4 regions of the Photorhabdus machadonis genome follow, and region 4 is predicted to be linked to each of the others. Evidence: predicted binding sites of a transcription regulator. Region 4 holds the regulator's gene; each other region holds the start of a gene.
The links. The regulator CRP, encoded in region 4, controls carbon source genes, mostly activating them, when cyclic AMP is high. The targets are predictions, from matches to a motif close to ATGTGANNNNNNTCACAT.
Positions count from the first base shown of each region.

Region 1 (7,799 bases), 180 kb from region 4:
GTTTCACCTCAACCCCTAACTTACGAAACCCTTCTGCCTGGCTTATCAGATTACCACGCCCCTCAGTGAGCTTGTTCATTGCCAACCGATAACTCATCTGAGCTTTATCCAGGCTTTGCCCTAAGCCTTGCATATCATCAACAAACAAACGCATCTTATCGTACATACGGGATGCCTTATCCGCGATTAAACGCGCATTCTGACTTTGATATTCATAGCGCCACAAGTTATTAATAGTACGTACAGCAACTAATAATGTTGATGGACTAACCAGCATAATATTGTGTTTAAGTGCCTCATCAAGCAGCTCAGGCGCCCTGTTGAGCGCAACCAAATAAGCAGGTTCAATCGGAATAAACATCAGTATATAATCCAGCGATTTCAACCCGGGCAACTGCTGGTAATCTTTGCGGCTCAAACCACGGATATGACCTTTAATTGAGCTAATATGCTCCTGAAGGGCTGATTCCCGCTGGTGCTGATCTTCACTATTAAAATAACGCTCATAAGCGACCAGCGACATTTTGGCATCAATCACCACATCTTTCCCTTGCGGCAGATGAACAATCACATCGGGTTGGAAGCGGCTGTTACCCTCTGCCTTGATATTCACCTGAGTGCGAAATTCATGTCCTTCCCGTAAACCGGACGCTTCCAGAATACGCGCCAGCACCACTTCCCCCCAATCTCCCTGAATTTTGTTGTCACCTTTAAGTGCATTGGTCAGATTGACTGCTTCTTTCGCCATTTGAACATTCAGTTGCTGCAAGTTACGGATTTCATGTGCAAGAGTATGCCGTTCACGGGCTTCCTGACCAAAACTCTCCTGTACCTGACGGCGAAAACCATCAAGCTGTTCACGAAATGGTGCCAGAAGACTATTGAGACTCTGCCGGTTTTGTTCATCAGTACGACGGCCTGTTTGTTCAAAAATACGGTTAGCCAGATTTTCAAATTGGGTATTCAGGCGTAGTTCACTGTTGATCAATAACCGCTGTTTCTCTTCGGCAGCAAGACGGTTCTCTTCCAGACGTGTAGTCACTTCCCGCAACTCAGATTCTTGCACGTTATTGATTTCTCTCTGAGCCCGTAATTCTTGGTTCAGTTGCTCACATTCAACCCGCCAGTAAACAGACTGCTCAAGTTTTTCATTGGCAACTGCAAGCTGACTACTCAGTTCCCGTAACTCCAGTTCCTGCTGCTGAATACGTTGATGAATGAAAAGCCAGACGAGAGCCCCACCGCCCAACAGGCCACCAAGAACGCCAATCAACGTATATAACAACTGGATATCCACTTGTATTTCCTCTGTTATATTCTTCGACCTGTTAAGTTAAATTAACACTGTATAAATGTCCAGGTTGATTTACACAAGTGTCTCAGCCTGCGAAGCCGCTCTCAATTAACTTATCCATTGAGATAACCATTGCAAACCAAAAGCGCCCGGAGCTAATACCCCAAAAGACCAGATAAGTGCGGAACAGATATTGGCAATCTGGAAGTAACGCAACGGCATGGTACAAATACCTGCCACCAATGGCACAATTGCCCGGAATGGCCCAAAAAACCGACCAAAGAAAATGCTCCAAATACCCCAGCGCTCAAAGAAATTATGCGCTCGTGTCAGCAATTGTGGTTTACGGGAAATAGGCCAAATTTTACCAACATCACCTTTAAAATGCGCACCAGCGATATAGGATACCCAATCGCCCAAAAAAGCCCCTACTGCGGCGGCCAACCAAATTGACCAGAAGTTAAGGCCACTTTCACCTATTAATGCACCTAATCCAAGCAAAATGATCGTTGCAGGCAATAACAAGGAGAAAAAAGCCAGAGATTCACCAAAAGCAAGTAAGAAAACAATCGGCATGATCCAGGTATCGTGTGCTTTAACAAAAGCGACTACCAATTCAACTATTTCATGAAGGCTCAAATTCAAATTCCTGTATTGATTAATACCACATTCAATTTAACCACTGTTGTATTAACCAGAATTAAACCAACTTCTTATTCAAGGAAATAACCTTGTAATTTCTGACGGGCAGAAAAATCAAGGCCAAGATCTTTCTCCAGCCATACATCTACACTGCCATAATTCTGGTTAATACTGTTTAGTGCCGCCATTAAAAATTCTTCTCTGACGGAATAAACATAAGCGAATTTCTCAACCATATCATCACTCATGGTTTTCGCGTGTTCATTTAACAAATACTCACGGTAAGGTGCCAGTGTGGCGTTCGTCACCAAATAATCTTCCATTACCGTATCTAAATCGGCTCCAAGTGCAAACAACACCAGTGCAGAACCCACACCGGTTCTGTCTTTACCTACCGCACAATGTTGTACTATCCCGCCCTTTTCTGGCTGTTGCAGCAACTTAACTAATATCTTATAGGCCTCATTATTCAAAGGCAGTAATTTATAAAGACGGAACATAAATGACTGCGGATCAAATTGTTCCAACATCTCTGATGTCAATTTTTCCAGATTCGCATTCACTTCCTTAGATAATGGATTGGCAGGAGCATGATGATAATTAGCCCCATGCCATATCTGATCAGGCTTATCGTCTATTTCACCTATGTCACGATAATCTATGATTTGAAAGAGGTTTTTATTTGTCAGAAAAGATTGGTCTTTTTCCGTTAAACGATCCAAAGCACCGGAGCGAAAAAGTAAACCTGATTTAACTTTCCCACCATTGGCTACCGTTTTACCGCCTAAATCACGAAAATTAATCCCGCCATGAAGGGGAAGTACTGATGGGTGCAATAAAGATGTTGTAATCATGATGACTCTTAATTAGTTGTAAATTTTAAAACATTAACAGATTTCTGTTTAAAAGAAGAGTGAGCCGGAATACTCCGGCCCAAAAAGTATTATTTACAACAAACGGCGAGCAGCTTCGACTACAATCCCCAATGCGTTACTTTCTGTTTTCTTAAGTAACTCAACATCAGGAATTTCCTGCTGAGTACGGTTAACAATAACACCGGCAACCATGCCTGCACGCAGCCCCTGGCTTGCACACATAGTCAACAAAGTTGCAGATTCCATTTCATAGTTCATGACACCCATCGCCTGCCATTCCGCCATTGAGCCTTTAAAACGGCTCACAACACGGCCGGAATAGGTATCGTAGCGTTCCTGACCAGGATAAAAAGTATCGGAAGAGGCCGTTACACCCACATGTGTCGTTGTACCGGAATCTTTTGCGGCTTCATACAGTGCAGTAGTACAGTCAAAATCGGCAACCGCCGGGAATTCCATTGGCGCAAAATGCAAGCTAGCGCCATCCAAACGAACAGCGGCCGTGGTTACCAGCACATCACCAACATTAATATTTTCCTGGATTGCGCCTGTTGTCCCAATACGCAAGAAAGTACGAACCCCCAATTGCGCTAATTCTTCAACAGCAATGGAAGTTGACGGGCCACCAATACCCGTGGAACAGACAATAACCGCTTTACCATCAATTTCTGCACGCCACGACGTGAACTCACGCAAAGAAGCAAGATGAACTGGGTTATCCATCAATCTTGCAATTTTTTCCACACGTTTCGGATCGCCTGGAACAATAGCTAAAGTTGCGCCTTGCAGGTCGCTTTTGGTCAGACCTAGGTGAAATACATCAGACATATCAGACTCCTCAAAGGGAAGAATTTATAACGAAATTAGTTGAAATCTACTGTATTGAGCATTTAGACATCTTTTAGTGATAAATATCACTTCAAAGTAAGATAAAAAAGAAAAACGTACATTATTTTGAGATGCAAGTCACAAAACAATCATAAAATGAGTCAAAATAAGCGGACTATTATAAAGAAAAAAATTAACACATGCCTAAATAGTAATCACAAACTCAAAAATAAAGAACTGGGCGTTTCCTTTCTACCATAAGCTAAACTGAATACGCTCATATTATAGAGCAAACAGCCAATTATTTAATTATATTTATGATTTGAACAATATTGGGAACAGAATATATCCAAATGGCTAACTTGATTTATTAATTGTCAAGACGAAAAAAATGACTATCTCATCGAAATTTTCTATCCAGAGAATTGATAGCAGTAAATATCGTTCTAGTCATAAAGAAATATACACCCCAATAACCGTTAATTTCCAAAAATAAAAATAGCCACTATTATTAAAATTTATGTCATAATACTTAAAAGCAACAGCACAATGATCCGAATGATTTTTACAGTAACTTTCTCCTATGAAAAACATATTTAAAAATCAACTGCATTTCACCCTATAATTAACGAGGAAATATTATTTATTATTTTTCACCATATTCTCTTTATATTTTCAACAAAAATAAAACAATTACCAAATATAGATATCACCGTCACCCTTTAATAGGATACATATTGTTTAAACATATCAGAACCTTTCCATCATACAGGAGCACTACCTATGGCAAGACAGAAAATAGTTTTAATTACAGGTTTTGAGCCTTTCGGCAATGAAACGATTAATCCATCATGGGAAGCAGTCAAGCAGTTACAAGGGCGCGAATTGTGTGGAGCGCGTATAGAAGCACGCCAACTTCCATGCGTGTTCGACGTCTCCCTGACTTGCTTATATTCTGCTATCCATGATGCCCAACCTGATCTGGTGATTGCCGTAGGACAGGCGGGCGGTAGAGCTGATATCACCGTGGAACGCGTGGCGATTAATATCAACGATGCACGCATTCCTGATAATCAAGGTAACCAGCCTATCAATACGCCGATCGTAGCAACTGGTCCCGCTGCCTATTTTGCTACGTTACCAATCAATGCAATGGTCAAAGGTTTACATGAAGCAGGACTCCCAGCTTCAATTTCACAGACCGCAGGTACTTTCGTCTGTAATCATGTCATGTATGGCTTGCTGCATCATCTGACGTACACCAATCCTGAAATACGCGGGGGTTTTATCCATATCCCTTATCTGCCTGAGCAGGCAGTGCGGTACTCTGGCACACCGAGTATGGCACTGGAAACAGTAATAACAGCATTGGAAATCGCCATTGATGAAGCATTAAAAAACAGTGAGGATATCGTCATCAGTGGAGGTGCAACTCATTAATTTGATATTCTGCTCGCACAGTTAAAAATTCTCCACAAAAGTGACAGGCACAGAGAAATATGATCTACTGGATAATGTTGCAAAGATAATCCGCTCTGTGCCTGCACAATGTCCGTATGTAACTATATCCTTCATCTTTCAAGTTGCTGCTTTGTTGGCTGCTTTCACTTACTCCAGTTACATAGGTTACTTTATAATTTCGACTGTTATTATATTGAAGTTTAATTTATTCAACAAAATCGATCATACTGTATGTGAATATAAATCATCTTTAGTTATGAGATTAGAGATGTTTTCCAAGTTTACTGACAAAATTATTTCACCCAGTATCCCACGATTAATATCAGATTCGTCTATTTTTGTTACTTTTATTTCTGAAAGATGGCCATTCATATTTTTGAAATATTTATCCTCATGATTTTTTGTTCTGATTACCCTCCGCTTTGAATACAAATCATATTTATAGACCTCTGTATTGACTTCTTCCGGAAAATACATTTGACCAACAAAGGCAAAATGTTCTTCTTCATTTATATCTTTGCTGATTTGTCTAATTGCAATATGAATATGAGTTGCTCTGCCAACATAAAATCCTGGGTAAATAGTGGTAAAATTGACCACCCCATTTTTATCCGATTGTTGAGCCCCTCTTAGAAAAACTTTATCATCAGTTCTGTTGATACCGGATATTTCACCAACTTCAGGTGGTATATCCGGACTTATATAACTCCAACCAGAATATTTCCCCCGACTATTACAGTGCCAAATATCAACAAATAATTTATCAACAGGCTTACACGTTTTCTCATCCATAATAGTTACTTTTAATAAAAAAGGTATTCCTGCTTCTGAATCAGTAATATCCCTCCTGACAATTTTACTATTCCGAAAATATGGCCCTGATATCTGCTCTGGGGCAAGGGTACACACACCTATTCCATTTCCATTCTGTGACAATAACTTGCCTTCCGCACGTGCAAGGCCAATTGGAGCAAGTGCAGCCGTTGCCGTGATAGCAGCACTACCTTTTAAAAAATCTCTTCGAGAGCTACTTTTCTTACCTTGCAAATTATTTACATCCATATAATCCTCTCTTTAATTATTTAGTTTCTATTACAATGCTTCCAGATCCCATTTTGTTACGTCGCGGGTATTTTGTTAATAAAACGTATTTTTTCCAATATCAATATGGAATATATATATAAGTCATAAAAAGTTTGATTACAGAATAGGCTCCATTAAGCGACAAATATCCCCAAGAAAAATATTATTTATGAAAAAGCCCACCACCAATAAAGGTGATGGGCAAATTACTGGATTGAGTTATTTTACTGATTCGCGGAGACGTTTCGCCGCCTGTACCATATTTGCCAGTGACTGACGGGTTTCAGTCCAACCACGGGTTTTCAGGCCGCAATCCGGGTTAACCCACAAGCGTTCAACCGGAATACGATCAGCCGCTTTGCGTAACAATGCTTCAATCCATTCAACACTAGGTACGTTAGGTGAATGAATATCATAAACACCGGGTCCAATCTCATTCGGATAAGAGAAGTTTTCGAATGAATCCAGCAACTCCATATCTGAACGGGAAGTTTCAATGGTAATCACGTCCGCATCCAGTGCCGCAATGGAAGGCATGATGTCATTGAACTCGCAATAACACATATGAGTGTGAATCTGTGTGTCATCTTCGGCAATTGCAGCGCTCAATTTAAAGGCATCTACAGCCCAATCGAGATATGCCTGCCACTCTTCACGGCGCAGTGGTAAACCTTCACGCAATGCCGGCTCATCAATCTGGATGATACCAATGCCGGCTTTCTGCAAATCGTCCACTTCATCACGCAGTGCCAATGCAATCTGTTTAGCAATAGTCTCACGGCTGACATCTTCCCTTGGGAATGACCAGCAGAGGATAGTCACCGGCCCGGTCAACATCCCTTTGACAGGTTTATCCGTCAGCGATTGAGCATATTTAGCCCATTCTACAGTGATAGCTTCAGGGCGACTGACATCACCAATAATCACCGGGGGCTTAACACAACGGGAGCCATAGCTCTGAACCCAACCATTCTGCGTAAAAACAAAGCCGTCAAAGTGTTCACCGAAGTATTCCACCATGTCATTACGTTCAGCTTCACCATGAACCAATACATCCAATCCTAAACGTTCCTGTTCGTTGATTGCCTGCTTAATATGTTCACAAATATTGGTGCGATAGCTGGCACCATCTACCCGGCCTTTTTTGAAATCCAGACGCAAGCCACGGATTTCCGTTGTTTGCGGGAATGATCCAATCGTTGTTGTTGGCCACAATGGCAGGTTATAACGCTGACGCTGTACCTCCGCACGCTGTGGATAGGGTTGATTACGTTCACTATCCTGTGGCTCAATAGCGGCAAGGCGATGTGTAACAGTCTGATTATTCACCCGCTTAGATTCACGGCGGCCACGGATTGGTGCACTGTAGGCATCCAATTCTGCTTGTTTACTGCCTTCTGGCTGATTCAACGCCGCTGCCAGCAGAACCAATTCCTCACATTTCTGCAATGCGAACGCAAACCAGCTTTTCACCTCTGCATCAAGAGCTGTTTCGTCACTCAGATCGATAGGGCTGTGCAACAGAGAACAAGATGAACCAATCCATAGTGTACGACTATCTACCAGTGGTTTAATCAACTGATATTTAGCGGTTAAATCAGCTCGCCATACGTTAC
Region 1 is NZ_CP199761.1:606,873-614,671, reverse strand. Features, by position in the region: gene rmuC (DNA recombination protein RmuC) at 1-1,252, opposite strand, end outside; gene ACUN2T_RS02940 (DedA family protein) at 1,403-1,933, opposite strand; gene ACUN2T_RS02935 (tyrosine-protein phosphatase) at 2,008-2,790, opposite strand; gene udp (uridine phosphorylase) at 2,884-3,639, opposite strand; gene pcp (pyroglutamyl-peptidase I) at 4,423-5,079, shown strand; gene ACUN2T_RS02920 (intradiol ring-cleavage dioxygenase) at 5,323-6,162, opposite strand; gene metE (5-methyltetrahydropteroyltriglutamate--homocysteine S-methyltransferase) at 6,403-7,799, opposite strand, start outside.
Region 1: a site for CRP is predicted at 3,714-3,731, ahead of udp (uridine phosphorylase). Genes of this name have one in related genera too.

Region 2 (7,799 bases), 2.2 Mb from region 4:
TGATGATGGCTGATGTGGATATAATAATAGAATGCTATTTTATTTTCTGCAATAGTCAATTTCTCATATTCGGATAAAATGACTCTTTTTTTTAAACGTAATTTCTTTACAAAAGTTATATAGCGCTTTTTATACAGTTATTTCGATTGTCATTCCACAATAACATGTTCAGGGTACCTTTAACAAAGGGCATGATTATCTCTCTAATTTATAAACCAAGCATATACTAAATCGGTAAGTAATTTTAACTGTTTCTTATCATACCTGTTAAGGCCGAATAATACTAAGTTAAAAAAAACTTATGACTAATCCATGAGTTATCGTCGATTTTCTGTGACTATTTTCTGGAAGTAAGTCACGTACATTATTAATTTGTATACAATATGCAACAAATCAGTCTGGCTTTCATTTCTTAATTTAAACATGAACATTTGTCGTTCAAATGTGCTTTATTACCCATTTGATGTGATCAGTGTCATGAATCATTAAGACATCACTAAGCTAAATATTTCTGTATATCAATCGGTACAGCTTACTGAGATGGATAATCACCACTAAAGTTTATGGTAAACTTATCTGACTATATGGCTTTATAAATTTTGTTAAGAGGCAGGGCCGATGGCTCAACTTTATTTTTATTACTCCGCAATGAACGCCGGAAAATCGACATCACTGTTGCAATCTTCTTATAACTATAATGAGAGAGGGATGAGAACGCTGATTTTTACCGCAGAAATTGATATCCGGTTTGGCAAAGGAAAAGTCAGTTCTCGTATTGGATTATCTGCTGATGCACTTCTGTTTAGCCAACAGACAGATATTGTTGAGTTAATCAGAAATGAAAATATGCAGGAAAAAGTGCATTGTGTGCTGATTGATGAGTGCCAGTTTCTCACAAAAGCGCAGGTTGAACAGTTATGTAAGGTGACTGACTACGATGATATTCCGGTTCTTTGCTATGGGTTGAGAACGGATTTCAGCGGGGAGCTTTTTAGTGGTAGTCAGTATCTTCTGGCGTGGGCTGATAAATTAGTTGAGTTGAAAACTATTTGCCATTGTGGGCGTAAGGCAAGCCGTGTATTACGTTTTGATGGAGAAGGTGTGGCTATTTATGATGGTGAACAGGTTGATATTGGTGGTAATGAAAAATATGTGTCTGTTTGCCGTAAGCACTATATGGATGCTATCCGTGAGGCTAAGGAAAGACGAAGATAAGTTTATATCCTGTTGTCTGTTGTAAAGCTTCCTGAGGCCGTTTGAGGGGTTGGGTTAGCCTTGAGAAAATGGGCAGAGGTAACGCTAAAGGGGGCTAATATCAGCCCCTTTAAGTGGTTTAAATCAGTTAACAGCCTGTTTTTTTCGGGGGAGCTGGTGTTACCTCTGTTTCTGAGAATTCACGTCCATAGAATGAATCCAGCAATAGTTGTTTCAGCTCAGAAATTAGAGGGTAGCGTGGGTTAGCACCAGTGCATTGGTCATCGAAGGCATCTTCAGACAACTTATCAATTTTCGCCAGGAAATCAGCCTCCTGAACACCGGTTTCGCGGATAGATGCTGGGATACCCAGTGTCGATTTCATCTCTTCCAGCCATGCCAGTAGTTTTTCGATTTTTGTTGCCGTATGGTCGCCGGCCGCAGACAAACTAAGATGATCTGCAATTTCAGCATAACGACGGCGGGCTTGCGGGCGATCATATTGGCTGAATGCAGTCTGCTTAGTTGGGTTATCGTTAGCGTTATAGCGGATAACGTTACAAATCAACAGTGCGTTAGCAAGACCATGTGGAATGTGGAACTCAGAACCTAATTTATGTGCCATAGAGTGACATACACCCAGGAAAGCATTAGCAAATGCAATACCCGCAATAGTTGCAGCATTATGAACCCGTTCACGGGCAATTGGGTTAGCGGCACCTTCGTGATAGCTGGCTGGGAGGAACTCTTTCAGCAGTTTTAGCGCTTGCAGTGCTTGCCCGTCAGAGTATTCGTTTGCCAGGACCGATACGTAAGCTTCCAGGGAATGGGTGATTGCGTCCAGACCACCAAAAGCACACAGTGATTTTGGCATATTCATCACTAGGTTGGCATCAACGATAGCCATATCCGGTGTCAGGGCATAATCAGCCAGTGGATATTTCTGACCGGTTGCATCATCAGTGACAACAGCGAAGGGTGTCACTTCAGAGCCTGTACCGGAAGTTGTGGTAATCGCTACCATTTTCGCTTTAATCCCCATTTTGGGGAATCGGTAGATACGTTTACGGATATCCATAAACCGCAGGGCTAATTCTTCGAAATGTGTTTCAGGATGTTCATACATCACCCACATAATTTTGGCTGCATCCATTGGAGAACCACCACCCAGGGCAATAATGATATCCGGTTTGAATGAGTGCATTTGTTCTGCACCCTTACGCACAATGCTTAGGGTAGGGTCTGCTTCAACTTCAAAGAAAACTTCGGTTTCTATCCCGTGGGATTTCAGCACATCAGTGACCTGATCAGCATAGCCATTATTGAATAAGAAACGGTCTGTTACGATGAAGGCGCGTTTTGCACCATCGGTTGCGACTTCCTCTAATGCGATAGGCAGTGAACCGCGGCGAAAGTAAATTGATTTCGGAATTTTATGCCACAGCATGTTTTCTGCTCTTTTCGCCACAGTTTTGGTGTTGATGAGATGTTTTGGCCCTACGTTTTCAGAGATGGAGTTTCCTCCCCATGAACCGCAGCCCAGTGTCAGCGATGGGGCAAGTTTGAAATTATAGAGATCCCCGATACCTCCTTGGGAAGCGGGTGTATTTACCAGAATACGGGCTGTTTTCATTTTTTCGCCAAAATATCTGATCCGTGCCGCTTGATTGTCCTGGTCAGTATACAGGCAGGATGTGTGACCAATGCCCCCCATTTCAACCAGTTTTTCTGCTTTCTCTACCGCGTCTTCGAAATTGTTTCCACAATACATCGCGAGTAATGGCGACAGTTTTTCGTGGGCAAAGGGCTCTACTTTATCAATCAGGCTTACTTCTCCAATTAGGATTTTGGTTCTTTCCGGAACATGAATACCTGCCATTTCAGCAATTTTCGTTGCGGATTGACCAACAATCTCTGCATTTAGGTTACCGTTTTTCAGGATGATATCTTGAACCGCTTTCAGTTCCTTACCTTGTAACAGATAACCCCCATGAGTAAAGAAACGTTTACGCACCTGATCATAAACAGAATCCACTACGATAACGGATTGCTCTGAAGCACAGATAACGCCGTTGTCGAAAGTTTTGGACATCAGAATGGAGGCAACAGCGCGTTTAATATCAGCTGATTCGTCAATGACGACCGGTGTGTTACCGGCACCAACACCGATTGCCGGCTTACCAGAGCTGTATGCCGCTGTTACCATACTTGGGCCACCGGTCGCCAGGATCAGGTTGATATCCTGGTGGTGCATCAATGCACTGGAAAGTTCAACAGACGGCTCATCAATCCAGCCAATAATATCCTTTGGTGCACCGGCTTCAACCGCAGCACACAGAACCAATTCAGCTGCTTTATTCGTTGCTTTTTTAGCGCGTGGATGGGGTGAAAAAATAATACCGTTACGGGTTTTCAGGCTGATTAACGCCTTAAAAATAGCGGTGGATGTTGGGTTAGTTGTTGGCACGATACCGCAGATTAAGCCAATAGGTTCGGCGATAGTGATGGTGCCGAATATTTTGTCTTCGGACAAAATGCCACAGGTTTTCTCATCTTTATAAGCGTTATAGATGTATTCGGAAGCGAAATGGTTTTTGATCACTTTGTCTTCGACAATCCCCATCCCTGATTCCGCCACGGCTAATTTTGCTAAAGGGATGCGTGCGTCTGCGGCTGCAAGGGCTGCGGCACGGAAGATTTTGTCAACTTGCTGCTGAGAGAAGTTGGCAAATTCACGTTGTGCTTTTTTAACCCGGGCAACCAGCTCGTTCAATTCAGTAATATGAGTTACAGTCATAAAGAGGTACTCCTGAAAATATTAAAAACCTTTTAATATCAATAAATAAGTGTTTTGTGGACTATTTGGTTTGGTGATTTTATGATGGCTACAGGTTACCATTTGGTATTAAATAGATATTGATCTTAATCACATAAATTCCAAGCTGACTCCATTCAGCTTGAGTGAGTGATCATTATTGTTCGTTGGGTGATAAAAGCGCTAATCAGGTTGAATATTTAACCTAATGAAAGAATTGGGTTAACGACTTGTTATATAAGACATTTTGAATTGAAAAATGCGTTTCCGGCAATGGAAATCGAAGCGTTATCCGTATAATGTAAAGAAAAAATTAAGTTTTCTATGATTTTTGGGTGAGTGAGCATATGAAAATATTTTCATTAACACTGCGTAACTCAAGAGGGGGTATACGTGGGTGACTTACTGCTGGATCTTCTTGGTTACATTAAATTTTTTGTTGGGTTGTTTGCGCTCGTCAATCTTGTTGGTATTTTGCCGGTTTTTATCAGCATAACTCACTACCAGGCTCAGGTCAGCCCGCAATAGAACTAATTTTATCGCCAATACTTCGGTTGCCATCATTTTTATGGACAGCTTTGCTACTGGGTGATTCGATACTGCGGACGTTTAGCATTTTCATCGACTCTTTCCGTATTGCTGGTGGGATCCTTGTTGTCACCATCGCTATGCCGATGATTAACGGTAAACTTGGGGAGGACAAGCAGAATAAGCAAGAAAAATCAGAAACAGCCATTAGAGAGAGTGTTGGTGTTGTGCCGCTGGCATTGCCGTTAATGGCTGGCCCCGGGGCGATCAGCTCTTGTATTGTTTGGTGTTCCCGCTATCAGGGGCGGCAGAATTTTATTGGGTTGGTGTTAACCAGCGCTTTGTTTGCTTTTTGCTGTTGGTTGTTATTCCGATCAGCTCCCTTAGTCGTCAAATATCTTGGGCAAACAGGCATTAACGTTATCACCCGAATTATGGGGCTGCTATTGATGGCTTTGGGAATCGAACTGATTGTGACAGGGATCAGAGCATTATTTCCAAGGTTACTCTGATACGATTGACGATAAAAGGTGCTGGATTTTTTTCGAGTCAAATTACAAATTATAATATTCTTGTCATTTTTATTATAAAGCCTGTTTTATGGGCTTTTCTTACTTATTTTACTGGTACTTCCTGAATTTTATACAAATAACCCAATATTTTTCTAAATTATTCTTGCCTGCTAGTTCAATCTGTAACTGGTTGCTTCCACCACAGTTTTGTGATGAATGTAGGTTTTTAATTTGCATTGATTGCAATTTGTTAAAATTATGTTTATTTTCATCTATGGACTACCTTTGTTTACTATTTTAGTTAAGTTAAATGTAAATAAAGTGATGTATATCAATTTCTTATGGCGTTTTATGGGATGTTTTATCAATTAATGTAATAGACTGCATTAAGTTGTTTGTTAAGGAGGTTTTTTACAATATGGGAAGGGTATTTTAACAATTGATATGATAAGTCGCCTTTAATATTTAATCTGTTACTTTGAGCTAAATAATGTGAAGGTACTGGCCCTTATAGGATATATGCGAAATGAATGAGCAGGTTCACCAAACTGGAGGTAAAAAATGAAGATCAAGCAATTAAAATTACATAAGTTTATTTCCTGTATATTTTTATTATCGGTATTTCCTGTTACGGCCGTGTTTGCCGCTGACGTCCCAGAGGGTGTGAAGCTCGCGGATAAACAGCAGATTATTATCAATAATGGCACAGAAGTTGCCTCGCTTGATCCACATAAGGTCGAAGGTGCGCCGGAAACCAACATTATTCTTAATCTCCTGGAAGGATTAGTCAGTACGGGTTCCGAGGGAGAAACTGTTCCAGGAGTTGCGAGCCATTGGGAAAATCAGAATTACAAAATCTGGACTTTTTATCTGCGTGATAATGCTAAATGGAGTGATGGAACCCCCGTCACTGCCCATGATTTTGTGTATAGCTGGCAACGATTAGCTGATCCAAAGGTGGGTTCACCTTATGCCAGTTATCTTCAATATGCTTACGTTGAAAACATTAATGATGTTCTAAAAGGCAAAAAATCTCCTGACCAGTTGGGGGTTAAAGCGCTGGATGATCATCGTTTGCAGGTTACTCTGACGCATCCCGTGCCTTATTTCGTCAATATGCTCAGTCATACGGCAATGAAACCAGTGAAAAAGGATCTGGTTGAAAAATTGGGTAATAAATGGACTCTGCCAGAAAATTATGTGGGCAATGGGGCGTATCGGTTGAAAGAGTGGGTGGTGAATGAGCGAATTGTGATTGAACGGAATCCACAATACTGGAATAACGGTAAGACTATTATTGAGCAAGCGACGCTTTTACCACTTCAGTCCGAAACCAGCAGTGTTAACCGCTATCGTAGTGGGGAAATAAATATCACCAACAGCGCTATCCCTCCGGATTTGTATCGGAAAATGAAAAAAGAGATCCCTGATCAGATGCACGTCAGCCCTTATCTCTGTACGTTCTATTACGAAATTAACAATAATAAACCCCCGTTTACTGATGTAAGAGTCCGTGAAGCCGTTAAGTTAACTCTCGACAGGGAGATTATTGCGGGGAAAATTATGGGACAGGGGCAAATACCGGCCTATGGTTTTACTCCAACGTTTATCGGTGGCGGTGATTTTTCTAAACCAGAGTGGGCTGACTGGACACAGGAACAGCGCAATAAGCGTGCCAGAGAATTACTGGCGCAGGCGGGTTTTCATCAGGCGAATCCGCTGAAGTTCACATTGCTGTACAACACATCTGATCAAAATAAACAGCAAGCTATTGCCGCCGCTTCCATGTGGAAAAAGAATCTGGGAGCTGATGTGATTTTACAGAATCAGGAATGGAAAACTTCTCTCGAAAGCCGCCACCAAGGGAATTATGAGGTTACCAGAGCAACCTGGTGTGCGGATTACAATGAACCTACTGCGTTTTTAAATATGTTGCTTTCTCATAGCAGTAATAACACGACTTTCTACCAGAATAAAAATTTCGATAGCTATCTGGAGCAGGCGTTAGCCGCTAAAGATGCGGCTGCACGTAAGAAGTTATACCAACAAGCTGAATTTCAACTTGATAAAGACTCGGTATTGATTCCCGTTTATTACCGAGTGAGTGTACGGCTTGTTAGCCCATCAGTGGGAGGGTTTTCAGGGAAAGACCCATTGGATTATATGGATATTAAGCGGCTGTATATGATAAAAAATTAGACATTAGTTTTACTCAAAAGAGTTACTGGCCCTGCAAACAAAATCGTTCCTTTTGAATGCAGGTGATAATCCGACCCGTATTTCTGGGCCTCGACTGATAAAAAGTCTGACGATGTAAAATTGGAGTAGAAAAAGATGATAAACACAACTAAGAATAAATTACTTACTGTCAGCATCAGTGCTGTACTAAGTATGGTAGTGGCGAGTCAGGTATTTGCTGCAAAAGTGCCAGATGGTGTTCAATTAGCTGATAAACAGGTTTTAGTTCGTAATAACGCCTCTGAGCCGCAATCGCTGGACCCTCATAAGATTGAAGGGGTGCCGGAATCACATTTGGCTCGCGATCTGTTTGAAGGTGTTGTAATCGTTGGGCCGTATGGTGAAATTTTGCCGGGTTCTGCAACCCGTTGGGAAAATAAAGACTTTACCGTTTGGACATTCCATATGCGTAAAGATGCTAAGTGGTCTAATGGTGACCCTGTCACTGCTCATGATTTTGTTTACAGCTGGCAGCGTTTGGCTGATCCTAATACGGCTTCTCCTTATGAAAG
Region 2 is NZ_CP199761.1:2,667,787-2,675,585, forward strand. Features, by position in the region: gene ACUN2T_RS12710 (thymidine kinase) at 619-1,215, shown strand; gene adhE (bifunctional acetaldehyde-CoA/alcohol dehydrogenase) at 1,343-3,991, opposite strand; partial or broken gene ACUN2T_RS12720 (YchE family NAAT transporter) at 4,403-5,049, shown strand; gene ACUN2T_RS12725 (ABC transporter substrate-binding protein) at 5,611-7,248, shown strand; gene oppA (oligopeptide ABC transporter substrate-binding protein OppA) at 7,384-7,799, shown strand, end outside.
Region 2: a site for CRP is predicted at 4,109-4,126, ahead of adhE (bifunctional acetaldehyde-CoA/alcohol dehydrogenase). Genes of this name have one in related genera too.

Region 3 (7,799 bases), 1.4 Mb from region 4:
TTTATCGATTATCAAAAAAATTATTCTTTTCGATGCTTCTGATTGATAGTTTGAAGTAAAGATAGATCACAAAACTACTTAACTGAAACTACTACTTCTGGTAATTAATTTCGAGCATCGAAATAATTATTATTGGTTAAATACTAAACCCATTGTAAGAAATCATCTAGTAAAGTGTAAAAGTTTGATCTACTGCACAGAAAAAGCACCATTTAGGTGCTTTTTTGTCAATAAAACTAAGTAACTTACTTAAATACTTTTATTCATCAGACAAGTCAGTAAACAATGCACTGCTCAGATAGCGCTCACCTGATGAGGCCAGAATGACGACGATATTTTTATCTTTATACTCCGGTTCCTGAGAAAGTTTCACTGCGGCTGCAACAGTAGCACCGGAAGAGATACCCGCCAGAATACCTTCTTTCACCATGATGTCACGAGCGGTTTTGATTGCCTCGTCATTACTGATTTTGAAAACGCGATCAACCAGTTTCAGATCAAGGTTATCTGGAATAAAACCAGCACCAATGCCTTGGATTTTGTGTGGGCCGGGTTTCACTTCTTCACCGGCCAGAGTCTGGCTGATTACAGGTGAGTCTTCGGGTTCTACTGCAACCGCAGTGACGTTTTTACCTCTAGTGTTTTTCAGGTAACGGGTAACGCCTGTTAGTGTGCCGCCAGTACCTACGCCGGTAACAAATGCATCTACTTCACCATCGGTATCTTCCCAGATTTCTGGGCCAGTGGTTTTTTCGTGGATTTCTGGGTTTGCCGGATTGCTGAACTGTTGCAGGATAATATAGCGATTGGGGTCACTGGCCTGAATTTCATTGGCTTTCTCAATGGCCCCTTTCATACCTTTAGCGCCTTCAGTTAGCACGAGATTTGCCCCCAGTGCTTTTAGTAGCTTGCGGCGCTCAATACTCATCGTTTCTGGCATAGTCAGCGTTAATTTATAGCCACGAGATGCCGCAACGTAGGCAAGTGCAATCCCGGTATTACCACTGGTTGGTTCTACCAATTCTTTTCCTGGCTGTAGGATACCGCGTTTTTCAGCATCCCAAATCATGTTAGAACCAATACGGCATTTTACACTAAAGCTTGGGTTACGAGACTCGACTTTTGCCAGAATACGTCCATTGCCAAAGTGTTTTAAGCGAATTAACGGGGTACGACCAATTGTTAAAGAATTATCTTCGTAAATTTTACTCATACTCGTCTTTCAACTCCCTTTAGTGATATCCGGTCAACGATACGCCAACAATCAGGTTATGGAAATATAGTTTGAATATATTCTTATTGCCTTAAAGAATAACATTTGAATGAATTTATTTTACAATACAAAACCCGTGTTGATCTCGATAGCGATCTACCCATATTGCAGTGGCAGCGCATACTGCGATAGGCATAATCACCAAATTGACGATAGGTATCATTGTCAAAATACTTACCAGCGCACCAAACTGTAGATTATTCATTTTGTTTTGACGAAGGGCGTCACGCATTGTTGAAAAACTGACTTTGTGGTTATCAAATGGATAATCACAATACTGAATCGACAACATCCAGGCACTGAAAATAAACCAGAGCACAGGTGCGACAGTTTGCCCGATAACAGGAATAAAATAGAGAAGCAGCAAAACCAGGGCGCGTGGAATATAGTAGAGCAGTTTTACTAATTCTCGTTTTAGGATGCGTGGAATATCTTTTACCAGTTCCATAACGCCGGTATCCGGTGCAGAAGTGCCTGTTAAATCAGCTTCCAATTTTTCTGCCAGTAATCCATTAAACGGAGCTGCTATAAAGTTCGCTATCGTGCTGAATAAATAAGTAAAAATCAGCAAAACAGAAATTACTGCCAGTGGCCATACAATGTAACTGAGCCATTGCATCCAATCCGGTACTTTGTTCAGTATCCAGGGGATCCAGTTTTCCAGTTTTTGGTAGAGCCACCAGAATGAACCACCAAGTAACAAAATATTTGCCAATAAGGGCAATAGAACAAATCTTTTAATACCTGGGCGAGTAATTAATCTGCAACCTTGCACCAAATACTGAAAGCCGCTCAAATTTTTTGGTGATTTTGTCAAATTAAGCATACTTCCTATTCTCTCCTGTATGATTGAAACGCTATCATATAGGCAGGATTTTCGACTGACTAGTATTGTTCTGTATAAAAAAAAAGCAAAAAGTGCTTGTCCGGCATCTTTCTGATAAGAAAAGTGTGTATAAGCTTGCACTTGTGTTATTTGACAAATACAGTTAATACAGAAAATGTTTCGCCGTGGTGGCATATTAATTAAACAACAGAGATAGCAATGATGCAGGATTTGCGTCTGATATTAATCATTGTTGGTGCGATAGCAATAATAGCTTTGCTGTTACATGGGTTGTGGACCAGCCGTAAAGAGCGTTCTTCGCTTTTTCGTGATCGCCCAGTTAAACGTCATAAACATGATCGTCAGGAGAGTTTCGTCGATGACAGTGATGATGACGCGTTTGACAATCAACAAAAGCCTTACGCCCATAAGCAGGTGAAACCTCATCAGGAATATAAAACTGAGCCGGTTATTGAGTGCCGTCAGCCAAAGTTGACTGAAATGGATGTTGCTACGTCTGAAGAAAGCAATGATCCGTTGCTGACTGGTCATCAGCCTGAGACTACAACCCGAAAAGCAGTAGTAGAAATAGCAGAGCAGGAACCTCAGCTTGGCTTGTTTGAATCCGAAGGACGGGATGAGCCTGAGAAAAATCGATCTCAGGCGGAAGAAAGGCCTCAGGATATGGCAAAAGAGGGAGATGGTGAGCAGGAAGTGCAGGCCAAAGCAGCAAAGGAAATCGTTTTGGTTCTTCATGTGGCAGCACACCACGGTCAGGCACTGAATGGTGAGCTCTTGCTGCAAAGTATCCTGCAATCTGGCTTCCAATTTGGAGAAATGCACATTTTCCACCGCCATTTGAATCCATCAGGCAGCGGTCCGGTGTTATTCAGCCTTGCTAATATGGTGAAACCGGGTTCATTTAATCCTGAAACAATGGCTGATTTTACCACTCCAGGGGTTTCCATGTTTATGATGGTCCCTTCTTACGGGGAAGCTAATCAGAATTTTAAGCTGATGCTACAGGCGGCTCAGCGTATTGCTTCTGATGTTGGGGGAGTGGTGCTTGATGATGAGCGCAAGATGCTGACACCACAAAAAATCGAATTGTATAAAGCACGTATTCGCAGCACACTTGATGTTCAGGTATAATCAATTTATCAAATGTTCAAGCCTCCGCCAGTCGGGGGCTTTTTATCGCTGGTTATAAGTCATGAAATCAACGGCTCAACAAATAGAAAATCTCAGAATAACACTGCGTCATCATGAATATCTGTATCATGTCATGGATGCACCAGAGATCCCTGATGCAGAATATGATCGGTTAATGCAGGAATTAAAGGTTCTTGAGGAACAATACCCAGAGCTGATTACATCTGATTCACCGACACAGCGGGTTGGTGCTGTTCCTCTAGCTGCTTTTGAACAAGTCCGCCATGAAATTCCCATGCTATCACTGGATAACGTATTTGATGAAGAGAGTTATTTGGCGTTTGATAAGCGGGTGCGTGACCGCCTGAAAGATGATCAGGATTTAGTGGTGTGCTGTGAGCTGAAACTGGATGGCCTGGCTGTGAGTCTGTTGTATGAAAATGGTGAACTGGTACAGGCGGCGACCCGTGGTGATGGTACAACAGGGGAAAACATTACATCAAATGTCCGGACTATCTGCGCAATTCCACTGCGCCTGACCGGAGAGAATATTCCAACCCGTATTGAAATTCGTGGTGAAGTTTTTATACCCCAAAAAGGATTTGAGAGGCTGAATGAGGAAGCACGCCGCACCGGCGCAAAAGTATTTGCTAATCCACGTAATGCAGCGGCTGGCTCTCTGCGTCAGCTTGATCCCCGTATTACCGCTAAACGGCCATTGGCTTTCTTTTGTTATGGTGTTGGTGTATCGGAAGGGGGGGAATTGCCGGCCAGTCACTACGAGCGATTGATACAGTTTAAGCAATGGGGATTGCCGATCAGCGATAAAATTAAAGTTTGTACTGATAGTCAACAGGTTATTGATTTTTACCACGATATTGAAAACCAGCGTTCAACATTGGGGTTTGATATTGATGGTGTTGTTATCAAAGTGAATTCGCTGGAATTACAGAAAACGTTAGGTTTTGTCGCCCGTGCGCCACGTTGGGCAACAGCATTCAAATTTCCTGCTCAGGAGCAAATGACGATTGTCCGCGATGTTGAATTTCAGGTCGGTCGTACAGGTGCTATCACCCCGGTAGCGCGTCTGGAACCGGTGCTGGTCTCTGGTGTGACTGTGAGTAATGCGACATTGCACAATGCGGATGAGATTGAACGTTTAGGTTTGCGTATTGGTGATACTGTTGTTATCCGTCGTGCTGGTGATGTCATTCCAAAGGTTGTGGGTGTTGTGGAGGACAGAAGGCCACAGGACAGTGATGAAGTTGTTTTTCCTGAACATTGTCCGGTGTGTGGGGCGGATGTCGAGCGGATTGACGGGGAGGCTGTAGCGCGTTGTACTGGTGGTTTGGTCTGTGGCGCTCAACGTAAAGAAGCACTGAGGCACTTTGTTTCCCGGCGGGCGATGGATGTTGACGGTATGGGAGAAAAGATTATCGATCAACTGGTGGATAAAGAGTATATCGAAACCCCGGCGGATCTTTTCAGGCTTACTGCGGGTAAATTGACCGGGCTTGATCGTATGGGGCCGAAATCCGCGCAAAATGTGGTAGATGCGTTGGAAAAAGCGAAAAAAACCACATTTGCTCGTTTCCTCTATGCGCTGGGTATCCGTGAAGTTGGGGAAACGACCGCCGCTAATCTAGCCGCTCACTTTGGCTGCCTGGATAAATTACGTGCCGCTGATGAAGAAGCTCTGAAAGAGGTCCAAGATGTTGGTGAAGTGGTGGCAAAACATGTGGTTAACTTCTTCAATGAACCTCATAATCAAAAAGTTATCGATGACTTGATTGATAATACCGGTATCAATTGGGAACAAGTTGTTGTAACAAAGGCTGAGAAGATTGACAGCCCATTCGCAGGTAAAACAATTGTGCTTACTGGCTCATTGCATCAGTTATCCAGAGATGAAGCCAAAGATAAACTTGTTGCGCTTGGGGCAAAAGTGGCTGGTAGTGTTTCTAAGAAAACAGATTTGGTGATTGCTGGTGAAGCGGCCGGTTCGAAATTGGCTAAAGCTAATGAGTTAAATATTTCAGTTATTGATGAAAAAGAAATGATCCGTTTATTGGGTGAATAACTTTTTGTTTGTATTCTGTTTACTGATTATTGAGAGGTTTTCTCAATAATCAGTGATGTTTGATAATGTGTTTTCGAATCTGGCTTTATACGATTCAGCTGAAAATGTGATATCTATCCCATTTAATCGCCTTTTATTACATAGAATGCATTTTATAAACTAGCTTTCTGTTGTGTTTGGAGTGTGATATGTCTCAAATCCTGCATTTCCTTTTAGCTCTGATTGTCATTGGCGGCCTTGCTATTCTGGCGAGCAGTAACCGTAAAGGTATTCGTCCTCGTTATATTATTCAGTTGCTTGTTATTGAACTTGTCCTTGCGTGGTTTTTCCTGAATTCAGGTGTTGGTCAGGAATTTGTCATGGGATTTGCCGGCTTGTTTGAGCATTTATTGAAATTTGCGGGGGAAGGGACGGAATTCATTTTTGGCGGCATGATGGATGCAAAACTGGCATTCTTCTTTCTGAATGTATTGTGTCCGATTATCTTTATTTCCGCATTGATTGGTATTTTGCAGCATATCAAAGTATTGCCAATCATCATTCGGGTTATTGGTACTCTGTTGTCTAAGGTCAACGGCATGGGGAAATTGGAATCATTCAATGCAGTAAGTTCTCTGATACTGGGTCAGTCCGAAAACTTTATCGCTTATAAAGATGTGCTGGGAAAAATGTCTGAGCGCCGAATGTACACGATGGCTGCAACTGCAATGTCAACAGTTTCCATGTCAATCGTCGGTGCTTACATGACCATTTTGGCACCTAAATATGTTGTGGCGGCATTGGTGCTCAATATGTTCAGTACCTTTATCATCTTGTCATTGATTAATCCGTATTCTGTTGACAGCGAAGAAGATATTCAGATGAGCAATCTTCACGAAGGCCAAAGTTTCTTCGAAATGTTGGGTGAATATATTCTGGCTGGTTTTAAAGTCGCACTGATTGTTGCCGCTATGTTAATTGGCTTCATTGCCTTGATTGCGGCTATTAACGCGCTGTTTAGCATGATTTTTGATATGAGCTTCCAAGAGATGCTGGGGTATGTGTTCTATCCCTTTGCCTGGATAATTGGAATTCCTGCTGATGAAGCGTTGCGGGTTGGTAGCATCATGGCAACCAAATTGGTTTCTAACGAATTTGTTGCGATGCATAGCTTGCAATCAATTGCGGCAGAACTTTCTCCGCGTTCACAGGGGGTTTTATCGGTATTTTTGGTTTCTTTTGCTAATTTCTCTTCAATTGGGATTGTTGCCGGAGCGATTAAAGGCTTGAATGAGAAACAGGGTAACGTCGTTTCCCGTTTTGGCTTGAAACTACTGTTTGGTTCAACCCTTGTCAGCTTCTTGTCTGCGGCTATTGCAGGCTTGGTGCTGTAAAAAGATAAAGTTTTATAATAGTGGAATATTGCATCATGGATGATGCAGATTTCTTCTTTCCTTTCGCATATCTTTCCCTTACCCCGTAAACTGGAGTTATCTTTTTTAATTGATATAAATGTGAGTTATGGAAAAAGAAAATCTGATAGAAATTGCCAATACTGTTATGCCATTCGGTAAATACAAGGGGCGTATGCTGATTGACTTACCAGAAGAGTATTTATTGTGGTTCGCTCGTAAAGGCGAATTTCCACAAGGTAAATTGGGCGTGCTGATGGAGATGACTTTAGCAATAAAAATAGAAGGATTGGATTCACTGGTGAAACCATTGAAGAAGAATTAACGGGGATGAAAGTTTGGTTTTTATGCAATGAATGGTGATTGTTACGCTAAAAGGCCCTGAAAGCGTGGCTTTCAGGGCCTGATAATTTTGGTGGAGCTAAGCGGGATCGAACCGCTGACCTCTTGCATGCCATGCAAGCGCTCTCCCAGCTGAGCTATAGCCCCACGATTGTGGTCTTTCTTAATTTTAGTGCCAAACACTTTACACGGGTAAAAGTATTTGGTGGAGCTAAGCGGGATCGAACCGCTGACCTCTTGCATGCCATGCAAGCGCTCTCCCAGCTGAGCTATAGCCCCAATCAAAATTAATGGAACGGGGCGCATAATATGAAACCCTGCAAATACTGTCAACGGCTAACTTATCATTCTCAGAGCAAGCGTTGAAAAAGTCATCAGTTTTGTGATGGATCGACAAAATAAAGGCTGAACAATGGGTTGAAATGAGATAGAAAGCGATTAGGGAAGTTACAAAGCGGTATTAATTAAATGAGATTTTTTTGAAAATAGAAGGCACCACACTGAATCGGTGATGCCTTTGTAGCATTAATTACTGCTGATTTTCACGCTGAGCAATAAATTCCAGAGCCTGATTAATACGGGCCAGAGTACGGGTTTGCCCGATAGCATGAATAGTCACATCCACACCTGGAGATTGACCTGCTCCAGTAGCAGCAACACGCAGTGGCATACCGACTTTACCCATACCAACTTCCAGCTCATCAGCTGTAGATTGAATAGCATGATGAACATTTT
Region 3 is NZ_CP199761.1:1,853,469-1,861,267, forward strand. Features, by position in the region: gene cysK (cysteine synthase A) at 260-1,213, opposite strand; gene cysZ (sulfate transporter CysZ) at 1,329-2,099, opposite strand; gene zipA (cell division protein ZipA) at 2,319-3,251, shown strand; gene ligA (NAD-dependent DNA ligase LigA) at 3,313-5,331, shown strand; gene ACUN2T_RS09180 (NupC/NupG family nucleoside CNT transporter) at 5,520-6,704, shown strand; gene ACUN2T_RS09185 (DUF3820 family protein) at 6,832-7,047, shown strand; tRNA gene ACUN2T_RS09190 (tRNA-Ala) at 7,136-7,211, opposite strand; tRNA gene ACUN2T_RS09195 (tRNA-Ala) at 7,268-7,343, opposite strand; gene gltX (glutamate--tRNA ligase) at 7,594-7,799, opposite strand, start outside.
Region 3: a site for CRP is predicted at 5,436-5,453, ahead of ACUN2T_RS09180 (NupC/NupG family nucleoside CNT transporter). Genes of this name have one in related genera too.

Region 4 (7,799 bases):
TTCTCTGTTAAATCCTTGCCGGTAACAATAAAATGCAGATTAATAGAAGTAAACAAGCGTGGTGCCTCTTCACGACGGCGGGAGGTTAATTTCACTTCACAATCTTTTAGGTCATATCTGCCTTTCTGTAAAATAGAAATAACATCAATCGTGCTGCAACCACCCACTGCCATTAATACCATTTCCATTGGGCTTGGTGCCTTATCACCAGCATTTCCATCCATCATGATCTGATGGCCCGAAGACGACTCCCCCAAAAGAGACAACCCTTCAACCCATTTTACCCGCGCTTGCATAAGTACCTCTTAAGTCATTTTTTGCATCAAAGCCTACTCTTTCAGTATTAAACTGGCAATCTAATGAGCAGTTTATTGTGCTGAAACAATACAAGACAAGACAGAAACCTTTTCCTGTGTTAAAAACAGAAGCAGGTCCAGGTATATGTGGGTTAAGATCAATACTCAAGTTTCAAATTTCAGATAACCTATATAAAACCCTCACCTGTCGGTTTTTCAGCAAACTAATATGTTAAGCTAGTGTCTTTATATGCCAGCCTGACGAGAAACTTTTAGGTTCTCGTGTTATTTAGGCAGCGATAACAACAGAGGATGAAGCGAATGGTTCTCGGCAAGCCACAAACAGACCCCACTCTTGAATGGTTTTTGTCACACTGCCATATTCATAAATATCCATCCAAAAGCACGCTTATTCATCAAGGCGAAAAAGCAGAGACGCTTTACTACATCGTAAAAGGTTCTGTTGCAGTTTTGATTAAAGATGAAGAAGGCAAAGAGATGATCCTCTCCTATTTAAACCAGGGAGATTTCATTGGCGAACTTGGATTATTTGAAGAAGGACAAGAGCGTACAGCCTGGGTACGGGCCAAAAGCGCCTGTGAAGTAGCGGAAATTTCCTATAAAAAATTCCGTCAACTGATTCAGGTAAACCCGGATATTTTAATGCGTTTATCTGCCCAAATGGCAAGCCGTTTGCAAACAACTTCTGAGAAAGTCGGTAACCTGGCTTTCCTGGATGTGACCGGCCGGATTGCTCAGACTTTACTGAATCTGGCGAAACAACCCGATGCAATGACTCACCCTGACGGGATGCAAATCAAAATCACTCGTCAGGAAATTGGCCAGATTGTTGGCTGTTCCCGTGAAACGGTTGGCCGTATTCTGAAAATGCTGGAAGATCAAAACCTGATCTCCGCACACGGCAAAACAATTGTTGTTTACGGTACACGTTAATTCCGGATTAATCAGCGCATGATACTGCGCTGATTTCTCTTATCCTTGTTACACCAACTGGCTAATTGCCTTCTCCAGCCGTTCCATCCCTTGGGCTATCTCCTCTTCACTGATAATCAGCGAAGGCGTGAAACGCAGTACATCACTACCAGCACTCAATAACATCAGACCATTTTCAGCCGCCAGTTGCAGGATCTCTTTAGATTTTCCCTGATACTGCGCTTTTAGTTCCGCACCAATCAGCAATCCCTTGCCACGGATTTCACCAAATATCGAATATTTTTGATTGATATCGTTCAGAAAATTCACAATCAAATGATGCCGTTTTTCAACACCATTCAAGACCTCTGGCGTATTGATAATGTCAAAAGCGGCATTTGCAACCGCGCAAGCCAGCGGATTACCACCATAAGTTGTGCCGTGAGTCCCCGGTGCCATCGCCGAAGCGATATTCGCCGTAGTCAGCATAGCGCTAACAGGGAAACCACTTCCCAATGCTTTCGCTGTGGTGATAATGTCCGGCACAACATCATAATACATATAAGAAAATAACTTACCGGTACGTCCCATCCCACTTTGTACTTCATCAAATACCAGCAGTACCTGATGCTTATCGCAAAGTTCACGCAACCCATGAATAAATGCGGGTGTCGCCGGCGTGACTCCCCCTTCACCCTGAACAGGTTCTAATACAACAGCGCAAGTATGATCATCCATGACCGCCTTTACTGCATTTAAGTCATTAAAAGGCACATGAATAATATCTGCGGGTTTTGGCCCAAAACCATCAGCGTATTTTGGTTGACCACCAACAGAGACAGTAAACAGAGTACGACCATGAAAACCCTGATGGAATGCGATGATTTTGGTTTTATATGGATGGTAACGGGTAATAGCATAGTGACGCGCCAGCTTAAATGCGGCTTCATTCGCTTCCGCTCCCGAGTTGGCAAAAAATACCCGCTCCGCAAAAGTTGCATCAATCAGTTTCTGCGCGAGTATCAAAGCTGGTTCACTGGTGAAAATATTACTGATATGCCAAAGTTTCTCCCCTTGCTGCGTTAAAACATCCACTAATGCAGGGTGACAATGCCCCAAAGCCATAACAGCAATACCACCGGCAAAATCAATATATTCTTTCCCTTGCTGATCCCATACACGACTGCCTTGCCCTTTCACCGGTATAAACTGGGCCGGTGAATAAATTGGCAACATGACTTGATCGTATGTATTTCTGTTTACTCCAGCATGCTCCATCATTTTCCCACCCGTTTTTTATATATACGCCATTCAAAAATGAAAATATAATCATTTAATATGCATAAAAAATCAAAGATGGGCAAATGAAAAAGATGAATAAATGAAGAAATTATTGGTATCGGGTTAATATCTAAGAAAGTTACTCAGTAGCTGGTGCCCTTGTTCACTGAGAATACTTTCAGGATGGAACTGCACACCTTCCAGGGGCAGAGTACGATGACGAATTCCCATAATCTCATCTACATTGCCGTTATGCTGACTCCATGCAGTGACTTCAAAAACGGCGGGTAAAGTCTCTGCAGCAATCACCAATGAATGGTAACGGGTAACCGTTAATGGCCGGTTTAGTCCTTTGAACACACCTTGCTGATTATGATGAATGGCAGAAGTTTTCCCATGCATCACTTCCCTGGCTTTTACCACACTGGCCCCGAATGCCTGCCCAATTGCCTGATGCCCAAGACAAACACCCAGAATCGGCAATTTATCCGAAAAATGAGAAATCGCAACCAGAGAAATTCCTGCTTCATTTGGGGTACAAGGGCCTGGGGAAATAACCAGATGTGTAGGTGCCAATCGCTCAATATCTTCAAGCTGTAATTCATCATTGCGCTTGACTAAAACATCTGTTCCTAATTCACAAAAATATTGATATAAGTTATACGTAAAAGAATCATAGTTATCTATTATTAATAACATAGGAGTCTATCCTACCCATTTTTATCGCTGTATTTGTTGTCCTGCCAATCCTGCAACTTGTTTTATCATGAACAACATGATTTCAGGTAAAACGGCCTAACGACAACGGGGCGGCTATCATAGCACATAAGCACTTGTAGCATAGTGTAACAAAATCAATGATTACTTTTTCCTCAATCAACGTACTCTGATACCGCTACAAAACATAGGCTCTATTTTGATATTCAATAAGTAAGGTAATTGTTATGAAGACAAAACTGGCTATAGCATCTCTTTTTTTGCTGTCCTTCCCCACGCTGGCTATAACTAAATCTGCAAATATTTTCTTTCCGGTACAAGGGGTTATTTGTGATAAAAAAGGAGCATACTGCGCTGATCAGCAAGGCTTATCGCTAAAACTCACCGAAAGATATTTAGGGAAAAAAGTATCGGAGCGCCTGAAAGAAATAATTGGTGATGGGAAAGATGTTGACCTTTCATCCTACACTTTGAGTAATGGTGTTCACTGCGAGAGTAAAGAGAAAAAATGCTACAAAGACAGATATTATCCACGAACCGAAGAAATAAAGAATTCACCAAGAAAATGTATGAATAACTGTAAAACGGGCCTTCATTCAAACGAAGGCCCGATTATTCATCAGATGAAAACGCCCCAAGAGACCAAAAACTGCCATAATCGCAGTTGATCATTAATGTCTCAGAAAGAAGTTAAGGAACAATCTTAGCAGACAGGATCACCACGGGTTTCACCGGCACATTCTGATAAGGACCAACATTTTCAGTTTTTACTTGAGAAATTTTATCTACAACATCCATACCTTTTACGACCTTACCAAATACTGCATAGCCAAAGTCACGCTGACCATGATCAAGGAAAGCATTATCTGCTACGTTGATAAAAAATTGGCTAGTCGCACTGTCTTTATCAGCAGTACGCGCCATAGAAATCGTTCCGCGTAAATTACGCAGCCCATTATCCGCTTCATTTTTAATGGATTCTTTAGTCGCTTTCTGCTGCAAGTCTTTGGTAAAACCGCCCCCCTGAACCATAAATCCCGGGATCACCCGATGAAAAATTGTGTTGTTATAATAACCCTCATTGACGTATTCAATAAAGTTTTTGGTTGTAATCGGCGCTTTCTGGCTATTTAATTCCAGTTCAATATTACCCTCTGTTGTCGTCAGCTTCACATGGGTTTCACCCACAGCCAGAGCCAAAGGTGCCATTGCGCTCAGAGAACATGCAGTTACAAGCGTCACTAAAATACGTTTAAACATTCTGGATTCCTATATATTAAGGTCAACAACACAAGCTGAAATCAATTCTAATAATCTCCTCAGCATAGTGCTCAATATTTACTTACATTTACGATATCAATCGGTTGATGCCTTGGATAAAAATTTATCCTCTCACAATAGATCAGATTTTATTTCACAAATAAGGCAATAATTGACGGCAAAATAGCAAATTTGGCTTAACCCATCAGAAATATGTCATTATTTTTAATCCTGTCAACCAACAGTGGCTACCGGTATAATCTCCTTTGGCATATATTCAGTGCATTTCTCAGGGAGATAATCATTTTGACCATCAAAAACCACAACTATCATATGACCCGTTTTATCACGAGCGCACCTGATATTCGCCATCTACCTCAAGAACTGGGCATTGAAGTCGCGTTTGCCGGTCGTTCAAACGCAGGTAAATCCAGCGCGTTAAATGCCCTGACGAAACAGAAAAGCCTCGCCCGTACCAGCAAAACGCCAGGGCGAACACAACTCATCAATTTATTCGAAGTAGAAGAAGGAATTCACCTAGTTGACTTACCCGGCTATGGTTATGCCGAAGTACCAGAAGAGATAAAGCGTAAATGGCAGAAAGCATTGGGTGAATATCTGCAAAAACGTGAGAACCTGATTGGGCTGGTCGTGCTGATGGATATCCGTCATCCACTGAAAGATCTTGATCAACAGATGATCCAATGGGCAGTGGCAATGCATGTACCGGTTATTGTGTTGCTAACTAAAGCCGATAAACTGGCATCTGGTGCCCGTAAAAGCCAGTTGAATAAAGTACGTGAAGAATTAGCCGCCCTCAATGGAGATATTCAGGTGGAATATTTCTCCGCCCTAAAAAAAATCGGGATCGATAAATTACAACAAAAACTGGACATATGGTTCAGCCAACCAACCGTTCAAATTGAAAACAATAGCTAATAGCACTGTTATTATTCCCACACATTAAATTCAGGCGAAAAAAATGCCCCAGTCAAAACTGACTGGGGCAGCTAATATTCAGCTAAATCCGATTACGTGAAGTAAAAGGTCTGAAAGATAGAACATCTTACCTCTGTACCCTACGCCAGTAACTCTACCTTATTTTATTTCTCAGAAAAAGCCCTTTTGTAATTTATTTTCAATGATTATCTCGATTCAGCTTAAGATTTTGATTGTTTTATCGCCACCAAGTGTAGTTTAATTACATATTTATGCGATCTAGATCTAATATACTCGAACAATACAAAAACCATTACATTATTAGTATCTTCTTTACAGCAAAACAGAACCACACAACTATTTGATCACTTTTCTCTGCTACACCAACACTGAATTCACTACTAATATTATCCAGTGAAATTAAAAATCCTGCCAAACCGCCCATTATAGTGGGATTTTTCGGCACAAATTCCCTATGGAAAACAGTCAATTCAATATGGCCTGATCAGGAGAATAAATGAATCAACATAACCATGCTTCGTCAGCCTTAAGATAGAGAAAAAATGCCTATGACAGCAATAATAGCACCTTGGTATCAAGTGCCGGAGCAACCGCTATGTCATCGCTTGGGAAGGCGGGGATACCAGAGCACATAGTGACTATGATTAACAGGGCCATTGGACACTGAACAGATTAAAAAAGGCTGAACCAAATATCTCAGCTCAACCTATCGCTTATTAAGCTGGCATATCAGTGCGCCTGATCCCAGTTGTCACCGATACCCACATCTACTTTCAACGGAACATCAAGCACCATACTCTTCTCCATCAATTCACGAATTTTCTGTTCTGCATATTCAAGTTGTGACTCATGGATTTCGAATACCAGCTCATCGTGAACCTGCATAATCATGCGAACTTTCGGTTCTTCGTTAATAATCCAATCATCCACCGCAATCATTGCTTTTTTGATGATATCCGCCGCAGTTCCCTGCATTGGCGCGTTAATAGCTTCACGCTCGGCTGCTTTACGGCGCATGGCATTGCGAGATTTGATATCTGGCAGATAAAGACGACGGCCGTCCAGCGTTTCAACATAACCCTGCTCTTCCGCCTGCTTACGGGTCCGCTCCATATACGCCAATACGCCCGGATAGCGCTCAAAATAGAGATCCATATAACGTTGAGCTTCACCACGTGGAATGCCCAATTGACGGGAAAGGCCAAATGCACTCATACCGTAGATCAAACCAAAGTTAATTGCCTTAGCACTACGGCGCTGCTCACTGGTTACCTGCTCCAGCGACAAACCAAAGACTTCCGCCGCCGTTGCCCGGTGAATGTCTTGCCCTTCAGAAAAAGCTTTCAACAGCCCTTGATCCTGAGACAAATGGGCCATAATCCGCAACTCAATCTGAGAGTAGTCAGCAGCCATAATCCGGTAACCTTCAGGTGCCACGAATGCCTGACGAATGCGGCGGCCCTCTTCATTACGGACAGGAATATTTTGCAAATTAGGATCACGCGAAGAGAGACGCCCGGTTGCTGTTACCGCCTGGTGATAGGAAGTATGAACCCGTTTAGTCAACGGATGGACCATCTGCGGCAGTTTATCTGTGTAAGTGGATTTCAATTTTGCCAAGCCACGATGCTCTAAGATCACTTTCGGCAATGCATGGTTATCCGCCAACTCTTCCAGCACTTCTTCATTGGTGGAGGGCGCACCACCCGGCGTCTTTTTCACGACCGGCAGCTGCAATTTTTCAAATAATATCGCCTGTAGCTGTTTTGGTGAAGCCAAATTAAAAACCTCACCTGCCAATTCATGTGCCTCTTTTTCCAGTTCATTCAGACGGGCAGTGATCTCTTTTGAATGTTCAGCCAGAATATTTGCATCAATCAATACTCCTGTGCGCTCCATGCGGGAAAGCACCATTACCAGCGGCATTTCTGTTTTCAGGAACACTTTTCCCAGCGCCGGGGCTTTCTCCAGTTGCGGCCACATAACCTGATGCAGCAACAAAGTGACATCTGCATCTTCTGCGGCATACATTGCAGCCTGTTCCACGGGAACCTGATTAAAAGTAAGCTGATTTTTGCCTTTACCCGCGATCTCTTCAAAAGTCGTGGTCTTATGATTCAAATGACGTTCAGCCAAACTATCCATATCATGCCGCCCCATGCCTGCAACGCTATTAAGCACGTAAGATTCCAACATGGTATCGTAAGCAATGCCTTGCAGTTCAATGCCATAGCGAGCCAGCACACCACGATCGAACTTAATATTTTGACCAATCTTCAGCAAATTACTATCTTCAAGCAGCGGTTTTAATGCCGCCAGTACCGTATCTCGGTCAAGCTGCTCTGGCGCATC
Region 4 is NZ_CP199761.1:422,196-429,994, reverse strand. Features, by position in the region: gene ACUN2T_RS02125 (OsmC family protein) at 1-296, opposite strand, end outside; gene crp (cAMP-activated global transcriptional regulator CRP) at 618-1,250, shown strand; gene argD (bifunctional acetylornithine/succinyldiaminopimelate transaminase) at 1,299-2,510, opposite strand; gene ACUN2T_RS02110 (aminodeoxychorismate synthase component II) at 2,634-3,209, opposite strand; gene ACUN2T_RS02105 (YcgJ family protein) at 3,455-3,895, shown strand; gene ppiA (peptidylprolyl isomerase A) at 3,918-4,487, opposite strand; gene yihA (ribosome biogenesis GTP-binding protein YihA/YsxC) at 4,794-5,426, shown strand; gene ACUN2T_RS02090 (hypothetical protein) at 5,505-5,552, opposite strand; gene polA (DNA polymerase I) at 6,177-7,799, opposite strand, start outside.